One region of the Streptomyces sp. NPDC093085 genome, then DNA from elsewhere that is predicted to be linked to it. Evidence: riboswitches for the same ligand, from Rfam matches in the RefSeq annotation. Region 1 holds a riboswitch; each other region holds the start of a gene.

Region 1 (6,624 bases):
GCAGCGCGAAGCCGAGAAGTCCGTTCCTCGCCGCCTGCATGGGTGTGCGGGTCCGGTCTCGGACCTGTGCCGTGGGCCGATCCGCACAGGAAGGCTTCGCCATGCCACGCACCACACGCATACCCCGCACGCCATGCCATCTGATCGCCGCCACGGCCCTCGGGCTGGCTCTTGCCTCCGCCCCGGCCGTCGCGCACGCCGACACCACCGCCGGGGCAACGGGCGTTTCCGGCACGAACGCGCCCGTCAAGGTCTCTCTGATCGTGCGGGGCCCTGACGGGGTTCTCTTCACGGGGAAGATCAGGACGCGCGGGCACGAGGTCACCACTGCCACCGGCGGGACGCACAGATGCGACGGCACCAACGGCGGCGCCCACCCCACCGCCGTGCCGACACCGACCGCCGCGCTCGACGACGCCGCCCGCACGCAGGGCTTCACCTGGGACGGCACCTGGTACGCGTCCTTCGACGACTTCTCCGTCGACACCGTCAAAGACGTCAGTGGCGGCGGCGTCGCCTACTGGAACATCTCCGTCAACGGCACGCCGACCCCCGTGGGCGGCTGCCAGTTCGAGCTGAACGCCGGCGACAAGGTGGCGTTCACCTGGACGGCTTTCTGATCCCGCCGCTCACCGGGGCGCACCGGCTGGAAACGGCCGTACCTCGTCCTCGGTGACGGCCGCTCCGCTCCGTACTCCGTGCAGCACATGCGCCAGTACCTCCGCACCGCGCACCACGCGCGGACCGGGGCGGTTGAAGTACGCGGGGCCGTCCAGTACCAGGACCCGACCGGCCCCTACGGCCGGCAGGTCGGCCCAGCCGGGCAGGCGGGTGAGCAGGTGCGCCTCCCGCAGGGTGCGCTCGGGCGGAAAGCCGCACGGCAGGATCAGCACCACGTCCGGCCGTGCGGCACGTACCGCCTCCCAGTTCATCGGCTTCGTGTGCTCACCGGGTGCGGCCAGCAGCGGCTCGCCGCCGGCCGCCGCGATCTGCTCGGGGACCCAGTGCCCGGCGGGCCACAGCGGGTCGAGCCACTCGATTGCCACGACGCGCGGACGGGGCCGCCCCGCGACCGTCTCGCGGACTTTCGCGAGCCGGTCCAGCAGTTCGGCCCGTCGCCGCTCGGCGCGCTCGCGCACGCCGAGCAATTCACCGACGGTGAGCAGGCAGTCCACTACGTCGTCGAGCGTGCGGGGCTCCAGACTGAGGACCCGCGTGTCCGCGTCGAGGAGCCGTACGGTGGCGCTGACTCTTTCGTACGACACCGCGCACACGTCGCACAGGTCCTGGGTGAGGATCACATCGGGTCGCAGGGCGGCCAGCGACTCGGTGTCGAGGGTGTAGAGAGACGACCCCGAGTGCGCCGAGCCGCCGACCGCTTCTGAGATCTCCCGGCTGCTGAGCCGGTCCTGGTCGAGGTCGGCGCCGGTCACCACGGCTACCGGCGTCACCTCCCGCGGCGGCCAGTCGCACTCGTGGGTGCGGCCGACCAGCTGCTCGATGAGTCCGAGTTCGGCGACGATGTCGGTGGCCGCGGGCAGTAGGGAGACGATGCGCATGCCGCGACCCTATGGCCGGAACTGTGGCATCAGGCGCCCCAGCGCACCGCGATCGTGTCACCCACGCCCACCGCCGTGCCGCGTGCGGCGGAGGTGAAAGCCGAGCCGTCGACGCTGACCTTCCAGGTGCTGGAACCGCTGCCGGCCTTGCCGTTGATCGCCGTGATCGTGCCGGTACCGGAGGCCGGGGTCACCGAGGTTACGCATCCTGAGGGGGTGGCCGCGCTCAGCGCTGCGTCGAGGACCGCGCCCAGCGTGGTCGTTGTCCCGGTCGGGGTCAGGGAGACGGAGCACACCTTCAGACTTCCGGCGCCGTCGTCCACGGTCAGCGCCAACTTTGTCGCCGTACCTGAGGTGAAGGAGGACTGGCCCACCCACTGCGGCGCACCCGAGGTGACAGGGGCGGGTGGGGCAGCGGTGAAGCCGCCGCCGGCCACCGCGCGCAGCCCGTCGATGGAGGCGTATGCCGACGGACTCGTGTCGCTCGGCAGGTACTTGAAGCCGCCGCCCGGGTTGAACTGCTGGGCGATCAGGAAGTCGACCGGGGTCTTCCCCATGGAGGTCAGGAAGTCGCCGGTCTGGGGGTTGATACCGCAGGCGTTCAGGCCGGAGACGGCCCAGCCGTTGGAGTCGGTGTTGACGCCGAACATCGCGTTGAAGGCACCGCTGCTGGCGACCAGCTTGCTCTTGAGGAACGCCTTGGCCTGCACGATGTCGGTGTCGGTGTTTGGCACTCCCGAGACGCACAGGGCCGCCATCGCGGCGCCGGTCATGTCGATGTCGCTGGCCGCGGCCAGCTGGGAGGGGTTGCCCTCGGCCTTGCTGAAGTTCCAGCCGCCGTCGTTGTGCTGGTTGGCGCGGAGGCGGGTGACGATAGCGTCACGCAGGGTCTGGGGGACGCGGACCTGTCCGGAAGGGGTTTTCGCACCGTTCAGGGCGAGGGCGGCGAACACTGTGCCGTTGAAGTTGGCAGACGGGCCGAAGTAGCCGGGCTCGGAGGTCTGCCAGTAGCCGTAGATGTCGGCGACCAGGTTGCGGGAGGCGGAGACGCGGGCCGGGTCGATGCCGGCGGCGTAGGCGTTGAGGGTGGCGCGTTCGTAGTCGGTGACGACGGGGGAGGCGGACGGCCAGCCGCTGGTGGAGAGGAGGTTGCGGTAGACGGTTCTTGCGTTCTTGGTGGTGTCGCCGGCCGGGGTGACATCGACGGCCGCGGTACCCGCGGCGGCGAACGCGCTGAACGCCCACTCGTTGGACAGCCCCGATCCGGCGTACGAACCGTCTGCTGCCTGGAGGGACTTGAGGTAGGAGACGCCGTTGGTCTTCGACGTGGCGATCTGGGCCGGGGTGGCGGTCGCCGCCGCGGGCAGCGTGGTCAGCGCGAACGCGCCGAGGGCCGCTGCCGCGGTGAGAACTGGACGGCGGAGGGCTGCGGTACGGGACATGGCCTGCTCCTGGGATGAGGGACGCCGGCCAGGCCCGTGCCGGATCCAGCCTCGGTGTGGGCGGAGCAGCGGGCGGACCGTCGTCCGGAACGCGTGGACGGGCTGCCGAATTCGCTTCGCCGCCTGGGCATTCGGGCTCGGGCCGGTCCCCTGCCGGTCCACACCGCTGCGCGTCAGCCCCGGACTCCCACCGGGTTCCCCCATTCGGCAGTGCGGGACGGTACCCGAACACCATGCCCATCGCCAGAGGGGCTGCGGACCACCCGTGCGCAGACCTGCGCCGCACCTTGACGCCCTTGGTGAACCATGTTCAAATCCGGCTGATACGCAACAAGTTCCAGGGGAAGCCGGTCGAATCCCGGCGCTGACCCGCAACCGTAGGCCCCGCGTGTAAGCCGGGCGAGCCGGAATGCCTGGAGCGTGATCAAGCAACGGACGCCGTCGCGGACTACGGCGTGGTGCGACCAGCTCTCGTGCGCAGGGACATCGCCCGGCGCCGCGGGAGCCCTCAGCCACGTTCCGTCCCGCGCCGGACAGGGGACGGACGAGGGGGCCGCGGTGAGGACCGGAGAGCGAAGAGACGAACGGGTCGGCGCGTGGTCCGTGGAATGGCTGGCCCGTGCGGCGGCGCCGCTGGTGCTGGTGCTGCTGACCGCGTGTATGACGTTCCTCACCACGGCACCCCCGGCGGCAGCCGATCCGATCGGCGACTGCACCGCGGCCAAGGGTGCGATCGTGGCGGTGGACTTCGGACCGTTCGGCGGCACGGTCGAACGCGGCTGCGACGCCAGTCCGACCACTGGCTACGAACTCCTGCACGACGCCGGCTTCACGACCACCGGCACCCAGCACGATGGTCCGGCCTTCATCTGCCGTATCGGCAAGGGGGCTTCCGGTACCCAGTACCCGACTCCGGACAAGGAGCCCTGCGTACTGACCCCGCCCGCCACGGCCTACTGGTCGTACTGGATCGCCTCGCCCGGTCAGGACGAGTGGAGTTACAGCCAGTACGGCGCGATGGACCGCAAGCTCAAGGACGGCGACGTCGACGCATGGGTGTACGGCGGCACGGATGTCGGCGGCAGTACGGGCAGGCCCACGTTCAGTCCGGACGACGTCCGCGCCGGAGGCACCGGCAACCCGGACCCGGGTACCTCGCCCACCGGTGCGCCCGGCGAGGTCGACCTGAGCGCCGCCGTCACCTGGCTCAAGGGCCGCCTCACCGCAGGCGAGCGTGTCGACGACGACGCCGGCATCCCCAACCACCTCTTGACCACCGAGGCAGCGTACGCGCTTGCCGCAGCCGACGGCACGAGCACCGCCCTCGACAAGGTCACCGGCTACCTTGCCGCTCACGTCGGCGACTACGCCTACCCGAACGGAACCGACCAGGCCCCCGACGCGACAGCCGCAGCCCGTCTGGCCTTGCTCGCCGTGATCACGGAGCGGGATCCGCACGCCTTCGGCGGCCACGACCTTGTCGGCGACCTGGCCAAGAACGTGTGCGCGGCGGGCCCCGAATCCGGTGAGCCGACCCCCGGTTGCACCGCCAAGGGCGATTTTCTGGGCGCCGCGTACGCCGACGGTCAGGCCCTGTCCGTGCTGGCGATGCTGCGCGCCGGGGTGACACCACCGGCCGCCGCCGTGGACCGGCTCACCCAGCTTCAGTGCAACGACGGCGGCATCACCAGCATCCTCATCCGCCCCGGTGAGTACTGCGACGGCGACCCCGCCACCACCGGACTCGTCGCGCTGGTGCTGCACAGGGCGGGCGGATACGACGACGTCGTGACGAAGGCTCGTATGTCCCTGGCGAAGTCCCAGCGTGAGGACGGCGCCTTCCCCGGTTACACCGGTGCCGGCACGGGCAGCGTGTACGCCACCGCGTACGCGGCTCAGGCGTTGCGCGCGCTCGGCGCCGTCGACCGTGCGGACGCGGCCGTGGGGTGGCTGTCGCGGCAGCAACTCGACGGTGGGGGCTTCGGCTTCGAGGAGGGTGCCACCGACCCTGCCGTGTACCCGACTCCGCCGGCTGTCCTCGCGGGCGCGGACACCGACCTGACCACCCTGACCACGAAGAAGGCGGAGCCGACCGAGCCGCCGGTCTCCGAGCCCCCGGCGACGACGCCGGGCACGTCCGCCCCGGGCGAGGGTCCCGACCTGAAGAAGGGCGTCGCGTACCTCACCAGCGCCGCCCACCTCCAACTGGGCCAGTACTACCCCGCCGGACCCGGCACCTCCCGCGCTGACTTCGGCCTGACGATCGACGGCGCCTACGCACTGGCCGCGACCGGCCTGGACAACGCCAAGCTGCGTGGCATCGTCGACTTCCTCGACCGCGGCGGCAAGGACGGCGCGGGCCGCACCGTCAACGACTGGACGGGCATCGGAACCGCCTATGCGGCGGGCGGCTCCCTCGGCAAGACCGCCCTGCTCGCCGAGGCCGTAGGCCGCGACCCCCGCGACTTCGCCGGGCACGACCTCATCGGCGCGCTCGGCAGGTCCGTGTGCGCGACGCCGAGCACCGCACCCGACCGCTCATGCGCCGCCAAGGGCGCCTACACCTACGCGCCTTCGGTGTTCTCCCAGTCCCTCGCCGTCATCGCGCAGTTGCGTGCGGGGGAGAAGGCCGAGGAGCCGCTCGCATATCTGGCGAGCCTTCAGCAGGACAGCGGTGCGTGGCCAAGCCTGATCCCGTCCACGAACGACTCCGATGTCGACTCCACGGCCATCGCCGCCATGGCCCTGGATCTGGCCGGCGGCGCCACGGCGGACACGGCCGTGGACAAGGCGCTTGCCTGGCTCGCCGGGAAGCAGTTGCCGAGTGGCGGCTTCCCGGGTGCGGCGGGCGACTCGGTCAACTCGGCCGCCCTCGCCGTCCAGGGCCTGTCGCTGAACGGCGCCACCTATGCCGACGAGATCGGCGCGGCGCGGAAGTTCCTGGCCTCGCAACAGAACTCCGACGGCGGGTTCAACGTGGCCAGGGAGGGACAGCGGGGTTCCGACCTGCGGGCTTCCACCCAGGCGGTCGGCGGCTCGACGGGTGTCTCCTTCGCCGAGTTGAAGCGGGACCTCACGGGTACCTCACCGCAGCCGACGCCGAGCCCGAGCGGCGGAGCCCCGGACATCGTCACACCCGGTGACTCGGGAGGCTCCCAGGGCGGGTACGTCGCCGACGGAGGCAGCGATGGCGGTGGCGGTGACGGCGTGCTGGCGTCCACCGGCGTCCAGGTCGGCGTCCTCGCTGTGACCGCCGTGCTGCTGGTGCTCGCGGGCTGGCGCACGGTGGTCGTGGCCCGACGCAGGGCCGATGCGGGGGGAACGCCATGATTCCCAGGCGCTTGCCGAAGGCGTTGGCGCGTACGGCGGGCGTGCTGGGCCTGACGGTTGCCGTGCTCGCCGCGACCATCGCGCCGGTCGTGGCCGACCCGCAGCCCATGGGCCGCTGCACCACGTCCGCGGGTGTGGTGCTGGCCGTCGACTTCAGTCACTGGGGCGGCCCGATCTACCGCTCCTGCGGCACCACGCCGACCACCGGATACGAGCTGCTCAACCAGGGCGGCTGGCGGACCACCGGCACCGGACACGACGGCCCCGCGTTCATCTGCCGCATCGGATACAGC
Region 2 (6,624 bases), on a different contig from region 1:
ACCGAGCCGATGCGGTACGGCCGGGTGCTGCTGGCCGGGGACGCCGCGCACATCGTCCCGCCGACCGGGGCCAAGGGGCTGAATCTGGCCGCCGCCGATGTCATCGTCCTGGCCCGCGCCCTCGCCGCGCGGTACGCGACCGGGTCCACGGAACTCCTCGACACGTACTCCGCCACCGCGCTGCGCCGGGTCTGGCGGGCCGAGCACTTCTCGTACTTCATGACCACCACCCTCCATACCGACCCCGCGCAGTCCGCCTTCGACACCCGGCTCCAGCTCTCCGAACTCGACCGGATCGCCGCGTCCCCGCACGCCGCCGCGGAACTCGCCGACAACTACACGGGCCTGGCTTTCGGGGGGTAGCGGAGTCGGGGGGCAGCCGACTCGGCGGGGAGCGGACTCGGGGGCGGTGCCGGCCGAGTTCCCGGGCGCCGCGTGCCGGCCCGGCTCAGCGTTGGCCAGAGCTCGGATCTCCGCCGAGGCCGCCCGTACACTGGGGCCCTTTCCGCACGTACCCCTGCCCACCCCCATGAGGCAGGGGTGCGTGCGGCCGCGGTGGCCGCTCACCCCCGAGAGCGGTCGCGGCGCCAGGGCCCTGACGCGTGAAACGGTATCGCCGGACGCCCTCGACGTGTGACGGTCATTCGACCGACAATTGCCGGAGAAAGAGCGACGGATGAGGCGCCGCATGGTGCATGAGCCGGATGAGAACGACACGGGTCCCTTAAGGGGCCTCCCTCAACAGAGTCAGGGCCGCCCGGACGGTCCGGGCGGTCCGGGCGGTCCGGGCGGCCCTGACGGTCCTGACAGTCCGGGCGGTCAGGGGCCGGACCAGGCCCGGGTTCCCGTGAGCGCACCCACACCCGGGCCCGCACCCGCACCCGCCCCCGGGCCCGCCGAGCGTGAGTTCGTGGCGTTCGTGTTCCGTTACGCCCACCCGATCCGGGCCGTCGTCGTCTGCTCCGGCGCCGCGCTCGCCGTCCCCGCCATGCCCGTGCCCGAGATGGCCGCCGCCTCGGCCGTCTCCGCCGCCGTCATCGCCTGGAGCGTCCTGTACTGCCGGCTCGCGCTGGCCGGCCGCCATCCGCGCGGGCTCCTCGGCGCGGACCTCGCCGTGTTCGCCGGGGTCTGTCTCACGCAGCACCTGACCGTCCCCGACTCCCAGACCCGGTACGGCAGTACGTGGGTGCTGGTCGTCATCAGCATCGTCGCGGTGGCCTACCAGCTCACCCACCCGGCCAGGATCGCGCTGCCGGTGGCCACGCTGCTCGCCGCCGTGGACCTGGCGGGGGTGGCCCTCGACCGGCCCGACGGCTGGACGTACGCACTGCCCAATGTCGGCTGGCTCTTTGTGCAGACCCTCCTCTGCCAGGCCATGTACCGGCTCATTCTGCGGGGCAGCAGAGCCGCCGACGCGGCGGCGGCCCGGGCGGAGGGGGCCCGGCGGCGGCACGAGATCGCCCAGGCGCAGCGGGCCGCCGAGCGGGAACACCTCGCCACGCTCCACGACACCGCGTGCGCCACGCTGCTGATGGTCTCGGCGCACGGCCGCTCGCTCAGCCCGGCGGTGGTCCGCGCCCAGGCCGCGAAGGACCTGCGGCGCCTCGCCCTCGCCGACCCGCCGGCCGCCCGGGATCCGGGCGCCGCCCCGGGCGCACCGGCCGGCCCCGCCGCCCCGGACCCGGCGGCCCCGGCCGATCTGACCCGGGAACTCCTCGCCGAACTCGACGGCCACCCGCTCTCCGTCCGTACCGCGTTCGACCGTACGCCCGGCTCCCTCGGCCAGGTACCGGGCCCCGTCGCCGTCGCCCTGCGCGGTGCCCTCGGCGAGGCGCTGCGCAATGTCGCGCGGCACGCGGGGGTCCGTACGGCCACGGTGACGGCCACCCGGGGCAGACCTGGGGGACCCGGCGGATCCGACCGGCCCGGCGGACCCGGCGGATCCGACCGGCCCGGCGGATCCGACCGGCCCGGCGGACCCGACCGGCCCGGCGGACCCGGCGGATCCGGCCGGCCCGACCGGCCCGCACCGCGTACGGGTTACGCGCGGGCCCTGGACGCCGGGGTGTATCTCACCGTCACCGTCGTCGTCCGCGACGAGGGGCACGGCTTCGACCCGGCCCGGGTCTCCGCGCACCGCCGGGGGCTGGCCCGTTCCGTCGTCGAGCGGATGGCGGCGGCGGGCGGCGCGGCCACCGTCGACTCCCGGCCCGGCGCCGGGACGACCGTACGGCTGGAGTGGCCCCGTGGCTGACCGCGCGCGGCCCCCCGGCGGCAACGCCCCCGGCCCCCGGCCCGACCCGGGGGCCGAGCGGATCGCCCGTGCGCTCCGTTCCGGGCTCCGCGCTGCCGGGCTCTTCATCCTCACCGCCGTCCACCTCGGGCTCGCCCTGCCCGCCCTCCTCGCCAGCCTGCGCGGCTACCAGCGGCCCTGGGTCCAGCTCGCCGCTTTCACCCTGCTCACCCTCCTGATCATGGCGGACGCGCTGCTCGGCGCCGACCGGCGCGGGCGGCCCCGCTGGTGGGTGGCGCTCGGGCTGGCCTGCGCCCTCGTCGCCTCCGCCGTCTCCACCGGCGACCTGCCCGTGGGGGACTTCGTCGGCACCCCGCACTGGACCTTCCTGGAGATCGGCTGGTTCGGGGTGCTGCTGCTCTTCGACGCCGGGTTCGGGCCCACGCTCCTCTTCATCGGCGGCCATCTCCTCCTCACCCTCGGGCAGTTGCTCCTCGCGGGCGACCCGGGCCGGCAGGCCGCCGCCGGGATGGCCGTCAGCGCCCTCGCCATCTGCACCTTCCAGGTCGCCGCCGCGATCCTCGCCCGCTCGCTGGGCGACTGCGCCGCCGCGGCGAGCGCGACGGGGCGCGAGCGGGAGCGGGTCCGTACGGAGGCCGCCGTGGCCGCCCAGATCCACGCCGACCAGCGGGCCCGCTACGCCGAACTCGACTCCTCCGTGCTGCCCCTGCTCACCGGCCTCGCCGACGGCACGCTGGAACCGGGGGACGAGGCGGTACGGCGCCGCTCCGCCATCGAGGCGGCCCGGCTCCGGCGGCTCTTCGCGGAGCGCGACCACGCGCACGACCCGCTGCTCCACGAATTGCGGGCCGGTATCGATGTCGCCGAGCGCCACGGCGTCGATGTCCAGCTCGCCGTGCGCGGCGCCTCGGCCCCGGTCGACCGGCGGCTGCGCCGCGCCCTCACCGAGCCGGTGCTCGCCGCCCTCGCCACCGCCGAACGCAGCGCCCGCGCCACGGTGATCCGGGGCGGCGGCCTGATCCGGGTGAGCGTGGTGACGGACGCGCCGGGGACGGAGATCCCGGGGGCGACGGAGGGCGGCGACGGCAACGGTGGCGACGGCGGCGAAGGGGCCGGGGCGGCGGTGCGGGTGCGTACCGTACGGAGCGAGGGGCGGCTCCGGGTCGAGGCGTCCTGCACCGTCGGCGCCGGGGCCGCGGGAGGGACCGCGGGAGGTGCCGGGGGAGGGGCCGGGGGGCCGGGGGCCGGGTCAGGGAAGCCTCGTACCCGTACCCGAAGCCCTGTCTCAGCCGCCCCCGACGCCTCGGCCTGCGGCTAGCCGGTCCACCGCCGGCCTGCGGCTGGCCGGTCCACCGCCGGCCTGCGGCTGGCCGGGCCGGCGTTGGTGGGCCCACCGTCGGCCGGTCCACCGTCGGCCGGTGCGTCGTCGGCCGGTCCACCCGCCGGCCGGCCACCGCCCCGCTCAGAGCTCGTCCAGCGAGGTCCACCCGTCCTGGATGGCCCGCGCGACCAGGTTCGCCTTGGTCGTCGCGGGGCGCCCGGCGTTGGCGTACTTGATGCGCACCCGCTCCAGATAGGTGTTGACCGTACGGACCGAGAGCCCCAGGCTCTCCCCGACCATCGCCTTCGACTCCGACTGGAACCACTCCAGCAGCACCTCCACCTCACGCGGGGTCAGCGAGGGCCGCCCCGTCCGCGCGTCGCTGCCGAACGCCCCGGCCAGCGCGGGCGGCGTGTACGGGCGGCAGTCCGCCGCCGCCAGCGTCGCCGCCATCAGATGGCGCTCGCCCTCCGCCTTGGTGAGATACGTGAACGCGCCCAGGTCCAGGCAGGTCAGGGCGGTCTCCTGGCTGTCCTGCATCGTGTAGACGATGACCTGCCGCTCCCCGGCGACGAGTTGGCGCAGTTCGGGGTAGGCGGGCACGCCGTTGGCGAGCTGGAGATCGAGGACCACCACATCCGCCTCCCGGCCGGGACCGGTGGTCGCCACCGCGACGGAGGGCCCCTTGGCGACCACGGTGATGGGGCGTTCGGAGGCCGCGTACCAGGACTCTATGCCCGCGAGGACCACCGGGTGGTCGTCGATCAGCGCGACCGTCACGGGGGCGGTGGCGGCAGTCGCCGGTGACGTGGTTTCGGCCATACGGCATTCTCCGGCGCCCCGGCGCGGGGTGTCCGCCATCCTGCCGGGACGAGGGCCGTACGGGCCGGGAAAGTGCCCGAAAAGTAGGGGGGCGGGGCGGAAAACCGCCTGTGATAGCTTGCCGGGGCCAGTCGTACCCAGGCACCTGGGTCAGGGAATCCGGTGGGAATCCGGAACTGACGCGCAGCGGTGAGGGCGACGGGCGGGGCATCGGCCACTGGACCGCACTCGGTCCGGGAAGGCGCTCCGTCCGCGTGACCCCGAGTCCGAAGACCTGCTGGCGGCCCCCGTCCGCGGACCGTCGGCGGGGGAGCACCGTACGACCGGGCTCCGCGCATGGGCCCTCGACGCAGAGGAACGACCCCGTGCCGATCGCACGTCAGCTCACCCGTCCCTTCGGCGCCCGCATCTCCGGCCGCCTCCCCCGGACCCGTACCTCCCGGGCCCGTACCCCCCTTGCCGGCCCCTTCCTTGCCGGCCCCTTCCGCGCCCGCCTCTCCGGGCCCCGTATATCCCGGGCCCGCCGGGCCGCGCTGCTCCTCGCCGCCGGGGCCCTGCTGGTCACCGGCTGCGGCGGGCCGGGAACCTCCGGCGCCACGGACGGGGGCGGAGCGCCGGGCAAGGGCACGGCCGCCGCCCGTACCCTCACCAACTGCGGCGAGACGGTACGGGTCGACGCGCCCCCGCGCCGGGCCGTCTCGCTCAACCAGGGCACCACCGAGATCCTGCTCTCCCTCGGCCTCGGCGACCGCATGGCGGGCACCGCCACCTGGACCGACCCGCTCCCCGCCGGCCTGGCGAAGGAGAACGCCAAGGTCCCCCGGCTGGCCGAGAACAACCCCTCCTTCGAGAAGGTGCTGGACGCCGAACCCGACTTCGTCGCCGCCTCCTTCGTCTCCACCCTCGGCAAGGGCGGCGTCGCCACCCGGGCCCAGTTCGCGAAGGTCGGCGTCCCCACGTACGTCTCGCCGTCCGACTGCGTCAAGGACAACAGCGGCGACGGCGACGGGACCCGCGCCAAGCCGCTGACCATGGAGGACATCTACGGCGAGATCCGCGACCTGGCCACAATCTTCGACGTCCGGGAGCGCGGCGACCGGCTCGTCGCCGAGCTCAAGGCGCGGATGGCCAAGGCCGTGGCGGGGATCGACGCGAAGAAGGCGGGGGACGCGACGTTCCTCTACTGGTTCGCGAACTCCGACTCCCCGTACATGGGCGGCTGCTGCGGCGCGCCCGGCATCATCACCCACGCGGTCGGCGCGCGGAACGTCTTCGACGACACACACGACGAGTGGCCCCAGATCAACTGGGAGACGGTCGCCGACCGCAACCCCACCTTCCTCGTCATCGGGGATCTCACGCGCAGGCAGGAGACCGCGGAGACGGCCGAGAAGAAGATCGAGTTCCTGGAGAGGAACCCGGTCACCAAGAACATGGACGCGGTCAAGGAGAAGCGGTTCGTCAAGGTCAGCGGGCAGGCGATGAACCCCAGCATCCGTACGGTCGAGGGCGTGGAGCGGGTCGCCGCGGCCCTGCGCGCCTACGCGCCCGCCGCGTGACCACGGTGCCGCTCATACGGGCGCCCCGCCCCACCCCCGGCCCCGGGGCCGGCCGGTCCGCCTGGTCCGGGCGGACCGGATGGGTGGGATGGGCCGGGGGGATCGTGGCGCTCGTCCTCTCCGTCGCCGTCGCGATCACCATCGGCCCGGCGGACATCCGGGTCCCGGACGTCTGGTCGGTGGTCGCCGCGCATCTGGGGTGGGGCGAGTCCACGCTCACCCCGATCCGCGACGGCATCGTCTGGAACCTGCGGCTGCCGCGCACCCTGCTCGCCGCCGTCTGCGGCGCCGGGCTCGCGGTCTGCGGCGCGGTCATGCAGTCGCTGCTCCGCAACCCGCTCGCCGACCCCTTCGTGCTCGGCGTCTCCTCGGGGGCGTCCACCGGGGCGGTCCTGGTGGTCGTGCTCGGGGTCGGCGGAGGGGCGCTCTCCGTCTCCGGCGGGGCGTTCGCCGGCGCGGTCTGCTCGTTCGCGATGGTGCTGCTGCTCAGCCAGACGCTGGGCGGGACGGTGGACCGGGTGGTGCTCTCCGGGGTCGCGGCGATGCAGCTCTTCTCGGCGCTCACCTCGTTCGTCGTCCTCACCGCCGCCGACGCCGAGACGACGCGCGGGGTGCTCTTCTGGCTGCTCGGCTCGCTCAGCGGCGCGGGGTGGGGCGATGTGCGGATC
Region 3 (6,624 bases), on a different contig from region 1:
TCTTCACCGACGTGGATCTCGCGGTCGACAAGGGCTCCCGGGTCGTCATCCTCGGCCTCAACGGCGCGGGCAAGACCACCCTGCTGCGGCTGCTGGCCGGCGTCGAGCAGCCGGACACCGGCAAGGTCACCCCCGGTCACGGCCTCAAGCTCGGCTACTACGCGCAGGAGCACGAGACCCTGGACCCGGAGCGCACCGTCCTGGAGAACATGCGCTCCTCCGCCCCCGACCTCGACCTGGTCGACGTCCGCAAGACCCTCGGCTCCTTCCTCTTCTCCGGCGACGACGTCGACAAGCCCGCCGGGGTGCTCTCCGGCGGCGAGAAGACCCGGCTGGCGCTGGCCACCCTGGTCGTCTCCTCCGCCAATGTGCTGCTGCTCGACGAGCCGACCAACAACCTCGACCCGGCCAGCCGTGAGGAGATCCTGGGCGCGCTCCGTACGTACCGGGGCGCGGTCATCCTCGTCACCCACGACGAGGGCGCCGTCCACGCGCTGGAACCCGAGAGGATCATCCTGCTGCCGGACGGGGTCGAGGACCTGTGGGGCGCGGACTACGCCGACCTGGTGGCCCTCGCCTGATCCACTGCCTGATCCACTTCGACTGGATCATTCGGCTCAGCGGTGATCCACCATCTGAGTGACCGTGTCTCGTACCCACGGCGTGGTACGGGACGGATCGGCACCCCGCGTACATCATCCGCACCCTCACCCGGCCCCACCGCCCTGACCTGGCACTTCTCCTGGCGTTCCGGGCAAACCCCGCTCCGGGCGGCTCTGGAATGTGACATTCCGTTCGTGCTCGAAGGTTGAAGTCCGAAGAAGCTTGTCGTACGGACCTTGCCGAATGGGTGGCCAGGAGGGCCGTGAGGGGTGATCATGAGAAGTCCAGAGCGCACTTCCCATGAGGAGGCACGGGTGGCCGAGACTCTGAAGAAGGGCAGCCGGGTGACCGGCGCCGCGCGCGACAAGCTCGCGGCAGACCTGAAGAAGAAGTACGACAGTGGTGCGAGTATCCGGGCGCTGGCCGAGGAAACCGGCCGCTCCTATGGATTCGTCCACCGGATGCTCAGCGAGTCCGGAGTCACGCTGCGGGGACGTGGCGGGGCTACGCGAGGCAAGAAGGCCGCATCGGCCTGACGGCCGGGCGGGGCACTCCCCGGGCCGCCGGTTCGGCGGGTGGCCACCCGGGTCGATCGAGCGATCGCCCAGGTGGTTACTGTGCAGTCACTTAGCTCAGTTCGTGAGTCCGACTGCCCGAACCGGAGGCGCCCCATGGTTTCGCTCGCACCAGTGCTCGACACGGACGGCGTACGGCTCACCGTGGAAGACGCGGTGGCCACGGTGACACTGACCCTCCCGGCCAAGCGCAACGCCCAGTCTCCCGCTCTGTGGCGGGCGTTGGCCGAGGCCGGGAGGAGGCTGCCGGGGACCGTACGGGTCGTGGTGGTGCGCGGCGAGGGCACGTCCTTCTCCGCGGGGCTCGACCGGCGCGCGTTCACCCCCGAGGGCTTCGACGGCGAGCCCTCCTTCACCGACCTGGCCCGCTCCACCGATGCCGACCTCGACGCGGCCATCGCCGGGTACCAGGACGGCTTCGTCTGGCTGCGCAGGCCCGACCTGGTGACCATCGCCGCGGTCCAGGGCCATGCGATCGGGGCCGGCTTCCAGCTCGCCCTCGCCTGCGATCTCCGTGTGGTCGCCTCGGACGTCCAGTTCGCCATGCGCGAGACGAGCCTCGGCCTCGTCCCCGACCTCACCGGCACCCACCCCCTGGTCGGCCTGGTCGGCTACGCCCGCGCCCTGGAGATCTGCGCCACCGGCCGCACCGTCCACGCGGACGAGGCCGACCGCACCGGCCTCGCCAACCTGGTCGTCGCCCCCGAAGACCTCGCCGCCGCGGCGAACGACCTCGCGGCGGCGCTCCTGGCCGCCCCCAGGGACGCCCTGATCGAGACCAAGGCCCTCCTCCAGGGCGCCACCGACCGCACCTTCGAAGCCCAACGCACCGCCGAACGCGCGGCCCAGGCGCGGCGCTTGCGGGATCTGGCGGGGGTGGGGGACTGACGGGGCCGGGTGTGGGGCTTCGCACACTGTCCTGGTGCAGGTCAAGGACGAGTTGACGGGTGTTGCGGGGCATGGTGGACTTCCTGGGCCATTGCCGACGGCAGCAGAGGAAGCCGGTGCGAATCCGGCGCGGTCCCGCCACTGTCACTGCGAGCCCCGTCCCGCAGGAGCCAGGAACTCTCGCCGTCGGATACGACGTCGAGCCGGGGCGCGGACCCTGAGTGAGGACACTTCGCCATGCCTGGCCGCGGTCATGCCATCGCGCCCGGGGTACGGGGCCGCTCGGCCGTTCCGGACACCGGGCGCGTCTTCGCGTACGGGGCCGCCCTCGGGCTCCTCGCCGACCGGGTCTTCGGGGATCCCCGCCGGGGGCATCCGGTGGCCGTGTTCGGGCGGGGCGCCTCGGCCGTGGAGCGGGTTCTGTGGCGCGACCACCGGGGGTGGGGCGCGCTGCATACCGTGGTCTGCGCCGGAGCCGCCGCCGGGGGTGCCGTGCTCGCCGCCCGTACGGTACGGAGCAGCGCCGCCGGGGCCGTGGCGCTGACCGCCGCCGCCACCTGGGCCGTGGTCGGCGGGACCTCCCTGGAGCGGGAGGCGCGGGCGATCGGCGCGGCGCTCGCCGCCGGGGATCTGGACGGGGCCCGCGCCCGGCTGCCGCACCTCTGCGGGCGCGACCCGTATGCCCTCGACGAGGCCGGGATAGCGCGGGCCGTCGTGGAGTCCGTCGCCGAGAACACCTCCGACGCGGTCGTGGGCGCCCTGGTGTGGGGGGCGCTCGCGGGGGCCCCGGGGCTGGCCGGGTTCCGGGCGGTGAACACGCTGGACGCGATGGTCGGGCACAAGAGCCCCCGGTACCACAGGTTCGGCTGGGCCTCGGCCCGGCTGGACGACGCCGCCGGGTGGCCGGGGGCCCGGCTCACCGCCGCGCTCGCCGTCCTCGCGGGCCCGGACCGGCGGGGCGCGCTGCGGGCCGTACGCCGCGACGCGCGCCGTCATCCGAGCCCCAACGCGGGCCCCGTGGAAGCCTCGTTCGCCGGGGCGCTGGGGGTGCGGCTGGGCGGGACGCTCGCGTACGGCGGGCGGGTCGAGCACCGGCCCGTGCTCAACGCCCCGGGGCGCCCGGTCGCCGTACCGGACATCGAGCGCGCCGTCCGGCTGGCCCGCCGGGTCGACGCGCTCGCCCTGGCGGTCTGTGTCGCGGGCCGGCTCGGGTACGGAGCGGTGCGGGGCAGGGTGTGGGACGGAGTTCGGGGCAGGGTTCGGGGAAGGAAGGGCTGGGGATGGCCGGGGTGAAGGGGGCTCGCCCGCTCGGCGGGGGGCTGCTGGTCGCGGGGACCACCTCCGACGCGGGGAAGAGCGTGGTCACGGCCGGGATCTGCCGCTGGCTGGCGCGCCAGGGGGTGAAGGTCGCGCCGTTCAAGGGGCAGAACATGTCGCTGAACTCGTTCGTGACGCGCGAGGGCGCGGAGATCGGGCGGGCGCAGGCGATGCAGGCGCAGGCGGCACGGGTGGAGCCGACCGCCCTGATGAACCCCGTCCTGCTCAAGCCGGGCGGCGAGCACAGCAGCCAGGTGGTGCTGATGGGGAAGCCCGTGGGCGAGATGAGCGCCCGGGGGTTCTTCGGCGGGAGCGGAGGGAGCGAGGGGGCTTCTCGCGAGGAGGCGCTGCGCGGCGGGCGCCGGGAGGCGCTGCTCGGGCCCGTCCTGGAGTGTCTGGCGGAGCTGCGCGCCACGTACGACGCGGTGATCTGCGAGGGCGCGGGGAGCCCGGCGGAGATCAATCTGCGCCGTACCGACATCGTCAACATGGGCATCGCACGGGCCGCGCGGCTGCCGGTGATGGTGGTCGGGGACATCGACCGGGGCGGGGTCTTCGCGTCCTTCTTCGGTACGACGGCGCTGCTGAGCCCGGCGGACCAGGCGCTGGTGGCCGGGTATCTGGTCAACAAGTTCCGGGGCGATGTGGCGCTGCTGGAGCCGGGGCTCGCCATGCTGCGCGGGCTGACCGGCCGGGCGACGCTCGGTGTGCTGCCGTTCCGGCACGGTCTCGGCATCGACGAGGAGGACGGGCTGCGGATCTCGCTCCACGGCACCGTGCGCGAGTCGGCGGTGGAGCGGCCGTACGGCGCGGAGGTGCTGCGGGTCGCGGTCTGCGCCGTCCCCCTGATGTCGAACTTCACCGATGTGGACGCGCTGGCCGCCGAACCCGGCGTCGTGGTGCGGTTCGTGGACCGCCCCGAGGAGCTGGCCGACGCCGATCTGGTGATCGTGCCGGGCACCCGGGGGACGGTACGGGCGCTGGCCTGGCTGCGGGAGCGAGGGCTCGCCGAGGCGCTGGCGGCGCGGGCCGCCGAGGGCCGCCCGGTGCTCGGCATCTGCGGCGGCTACCAGCTCCTCGGCGAGCGAATCGAGGACGAGGTGGAGTCCCGGGCGGGCGTGGTGGACGGGCTGGGGCTGCTGCCCGTACGGGTCAGGTTCGCGCCGGAGAAGACCCTGGCGCGGCCCGTCGGGGTGGCGCTCGGCGAGCGGGTCGAGGGGTACGAGATCCACCACGGCGTCGCGGACGTACGCGGCGGGGACGCCTTCGTCGCCGGTCCGGACGGGGCCGCGCTGGACGGCTGCCGGGTGGGCGCCGTCCAGGGCACGCACTGGCACGGGGCGCTGGAGGGCGACGCGTTCCGGCGGCGGTTCCTGGCGGAGGTGGCGCGGGCGGCGGGCCGGCGGTTCGTCCCCGCGCCGGACACCTCCTTCGGCGTGCTGCGCGAGGAACAGCTCGATCTGCTCGGCGACCTGATCGAGGAGTACGCGGACACGGCCGCGCTGCTCCGGCTGATCGAGGAGGGCCCGCCGCCGGAGCTGCCGTTCATTCCGCCGGGGGCGCCGTGAGTCCGCGTCCCCGCCCCGCCGTCCCGCCGTCCCACCCGGCCTCACGACCCCGCCGGTCCCGTCCGTACCGCAGGTCCCGCCGTCCCGAAGGAGCGATCAGCCTATGAGCACCCCCTTTCCGTTCACCGCCGTCGTGGGGATGGACGATCTGCGGCTCGGACTGCTGCTGAACGCGGTCAGTCCGGCGGTCGGCGGTGTCCTCGTACGGGGGGAGAAGGGCACCGCCAAGTCGACCGCCGTGCGGGCGCTCTCCGCCCTGCTGCCGGAGGTGCCGGTGGTGACGGGGTGCCGGTTCAGCTGTGATCCGGGCGCGCCCGACCCGCACTGCCCGGACGGGCCGCACGCGGAGGCGCCGGCCGGGGCCCGGGCGGCGCGGATGGTGGAGCTGCCCGTGGGGGCCTCCGAGGACCGCCTCGTCGGGGCGCTGGACATCGAACGGGCGCTGTCGGAGGGGGTGAAGGCGTTCGAGCCGGGGCTGCTCGCCGACGCGCACCGGGGCGTCCTCTACGTGGACGAGGTCAACCTGCTCCACGACCACCTCGTGGACCTCCTGCTGGACGCGGCGGCCATGGGCGCCTCGTATGTCGAGCGGGAGGGCGTCTCCGTACGGCACGCCGCGCGCTTCCTGCTGGTCGGGACGATGAACCCGGAGGAGGGCGAACTCCGCCCCCAGCTCCTCGACCGCTTCGGGCTGACGGTGGAGGTGGCGGCCTCCCGCGAGCCGGACGTACGGGTGGAGGTGGTGCGGCGGCGGCTCGCGTACGACGCCGACCCGGCCGGGTTCGCGGCGCGCTGGGCCGGGGAGGAGAGCGCGCTGCGGGGACGGATCGCGGGCGCGCGGGCGCTCCTCCCCGAGGTGCGCCTCGGGGACACGGCGCTCCGGCAGATCGCGGCGACCTGTGCCGCGTTCGAGGTGGACGGGATGCGCGCGGACATCGTGATGGCGCGGACCGCGACGGCGCTGGCCGCGTGGGCCGGGCGTACGGAGGTGCTCGCCGAGGATGTCCGGCAGGCGGCGCTGCTGGCGCTGCCGCACCGCAGGCGGCGCAACCCGTTCGACGCGCCGGGGCTCGACGAGGAGAAGCTCGACGAGACGCTGGAGGAGTTCCGGGGGGACGAGGACGGAGAAGCCGAGGGTCCAGGGGACGGGGAGCCCGATCCCGATCCGGACCCGGACCCGGACCCGGATGGGCCTGACGGGCCCGGTGGCGGGGGCGGGCAGCCGCCTCAAGGCGGGCCGGACGCCCCCGAGGCCCCGGAGGCGCCCGCGTCGCAGGACGCCCCGGGTGCACCGGGAAGCCCCGACGTGCCCGAGCCGCGTCCCGAAGGCGGGCAGCCGAAGGCGCCCGCGCCCGGTGAGCACTCCCCCGTCGGGGCCGCCGAGCCGTTCCGTACCAAGGTGCTCAGCGTGCCGGGGCTCGGCGAGGGCGCGGCCGGGCGGCGCTCCCGGGCCCGTACCGAACACGGCAGGACGACCGGCTCCCGGCGGCCCCGGGGCGCGCTGACCAAGCTCCATCTCGCGGCGACCGTGCAGGCGGCCGCCCCGCACCAGCGGGCGCGCGGGCGGGCCGGACGGGGTCTGGTGGTGCGCAGGGACGACTTGCGGCAGGCGACCCGGGAGGGGCGCGAGGGCAATCTCGTGCTCTTCGTGGTCGACGCCTCCGGTTCGATGG

Evidence for each region. Region 1 has a riboswitch for cobalamin ahead of AB0O07_RS08145 (hypothetical protein). Riboswitches for the same ligand answer to the same signal wherever they lie in the genome.
Region 2: another riboswitch for cobalamin. It lies ahead of AB0O07_RS14265 (ABC transporter substrate-binding protein); the one in region 1 lies ahead of AB0O07_RS08145 (hypothetical protein).
Region 3: another riboswitch for cobalamin. It lies ahead of AB0O07_RS10810 (cobalamin biosynthesis protein); the one in region 1 lies ahead of AB0O07_RS08145 (hypothetical protein).

The regions. Positions count from the first base shown of each region.
Region 1 is NZ_JBFBFB010000002.1:340,452-347,075, reverse strand. Features, by position in the region: gene AB0O07_RS08155 (DUF4430 domain-containing protein) at 102-620, shown strand; gene AB0O07_RS08150 (cobalamin-binding protein) at 630-1,559, opposite strand; gene AB0O07_RS08145 (hypothetical protein) at 1,589-3,001, opposite strand; cobalamin riboswitch at 3,124-3,244, opposite strand; cobalamin riboswitch at 3,343-3,415, shown strand; gene AB0O07_RS08140 (prenyltransferase/squalene oxidase repeat-containing protein) at 3,662-6,331, shown strand; gene AB0O07_RS08135 (transmembrane domain-containing protein) at 6,328-6,624, shown strand, end outside.
Region 2 is NZ_JBFBFB010000004.1:112,919-119,542, reverse strand. Features, by position in the region: gene AB0O07_RS14285 (4-hydroxybenzoate 3-monooxygenase) at 1-363, shown strand, start outside; gene AB0O07_RS14280 (hypothetical protein) at 911-2,254, shown strand; gene AB0O07_RS14275 (hypothetical protein) at 2,247-3,572, shown strand; gene AB0O07_RS14270 (response regulator transcription factor) at 3,717-4,397, opposite strand; cobalamin riboswitch at 4,509-4,694, shown strand; gene AB0O07_RS14265 (ABC transporter substrate-binding protein) at 4,907-5,956, shown strand; gene AB0O07_RS14260 (iron chelate uptake ABC transporter family permease subunit) at 6,040-6,624, shown strand, end outside.
Region 3 is NZ_JBFBFB010000003.1:2,309-8,932, forward strand. Features, by position in the region: gene AB0O07_RS10795 (ABC-F family ATP-binding cassette domain-containing protein) at 1-581, shown strand, start outside; gene AB0O07_RS10800 (helix-turn-helix domain-containing protein) at 918-1,139, shown strand; gene AB0O07_RS10805 (enoyl-CoA hydratase/isomerase family protein) at 1,275-2,066, shown strand; cobalamin riboswitch at 2,148-2,269, shown strand; gene AB0O07_RS10810 (cobalamin biosynthesis protein) at 2,304-3,359, shown strand; gene AB0O07_RS10815 (cobyric acid synthase) at 3,347-4,951, shown strand; gene AB0O07_RS10820 (putative cobaltochelatase) at 5,055-6,624, shown strand, end outside.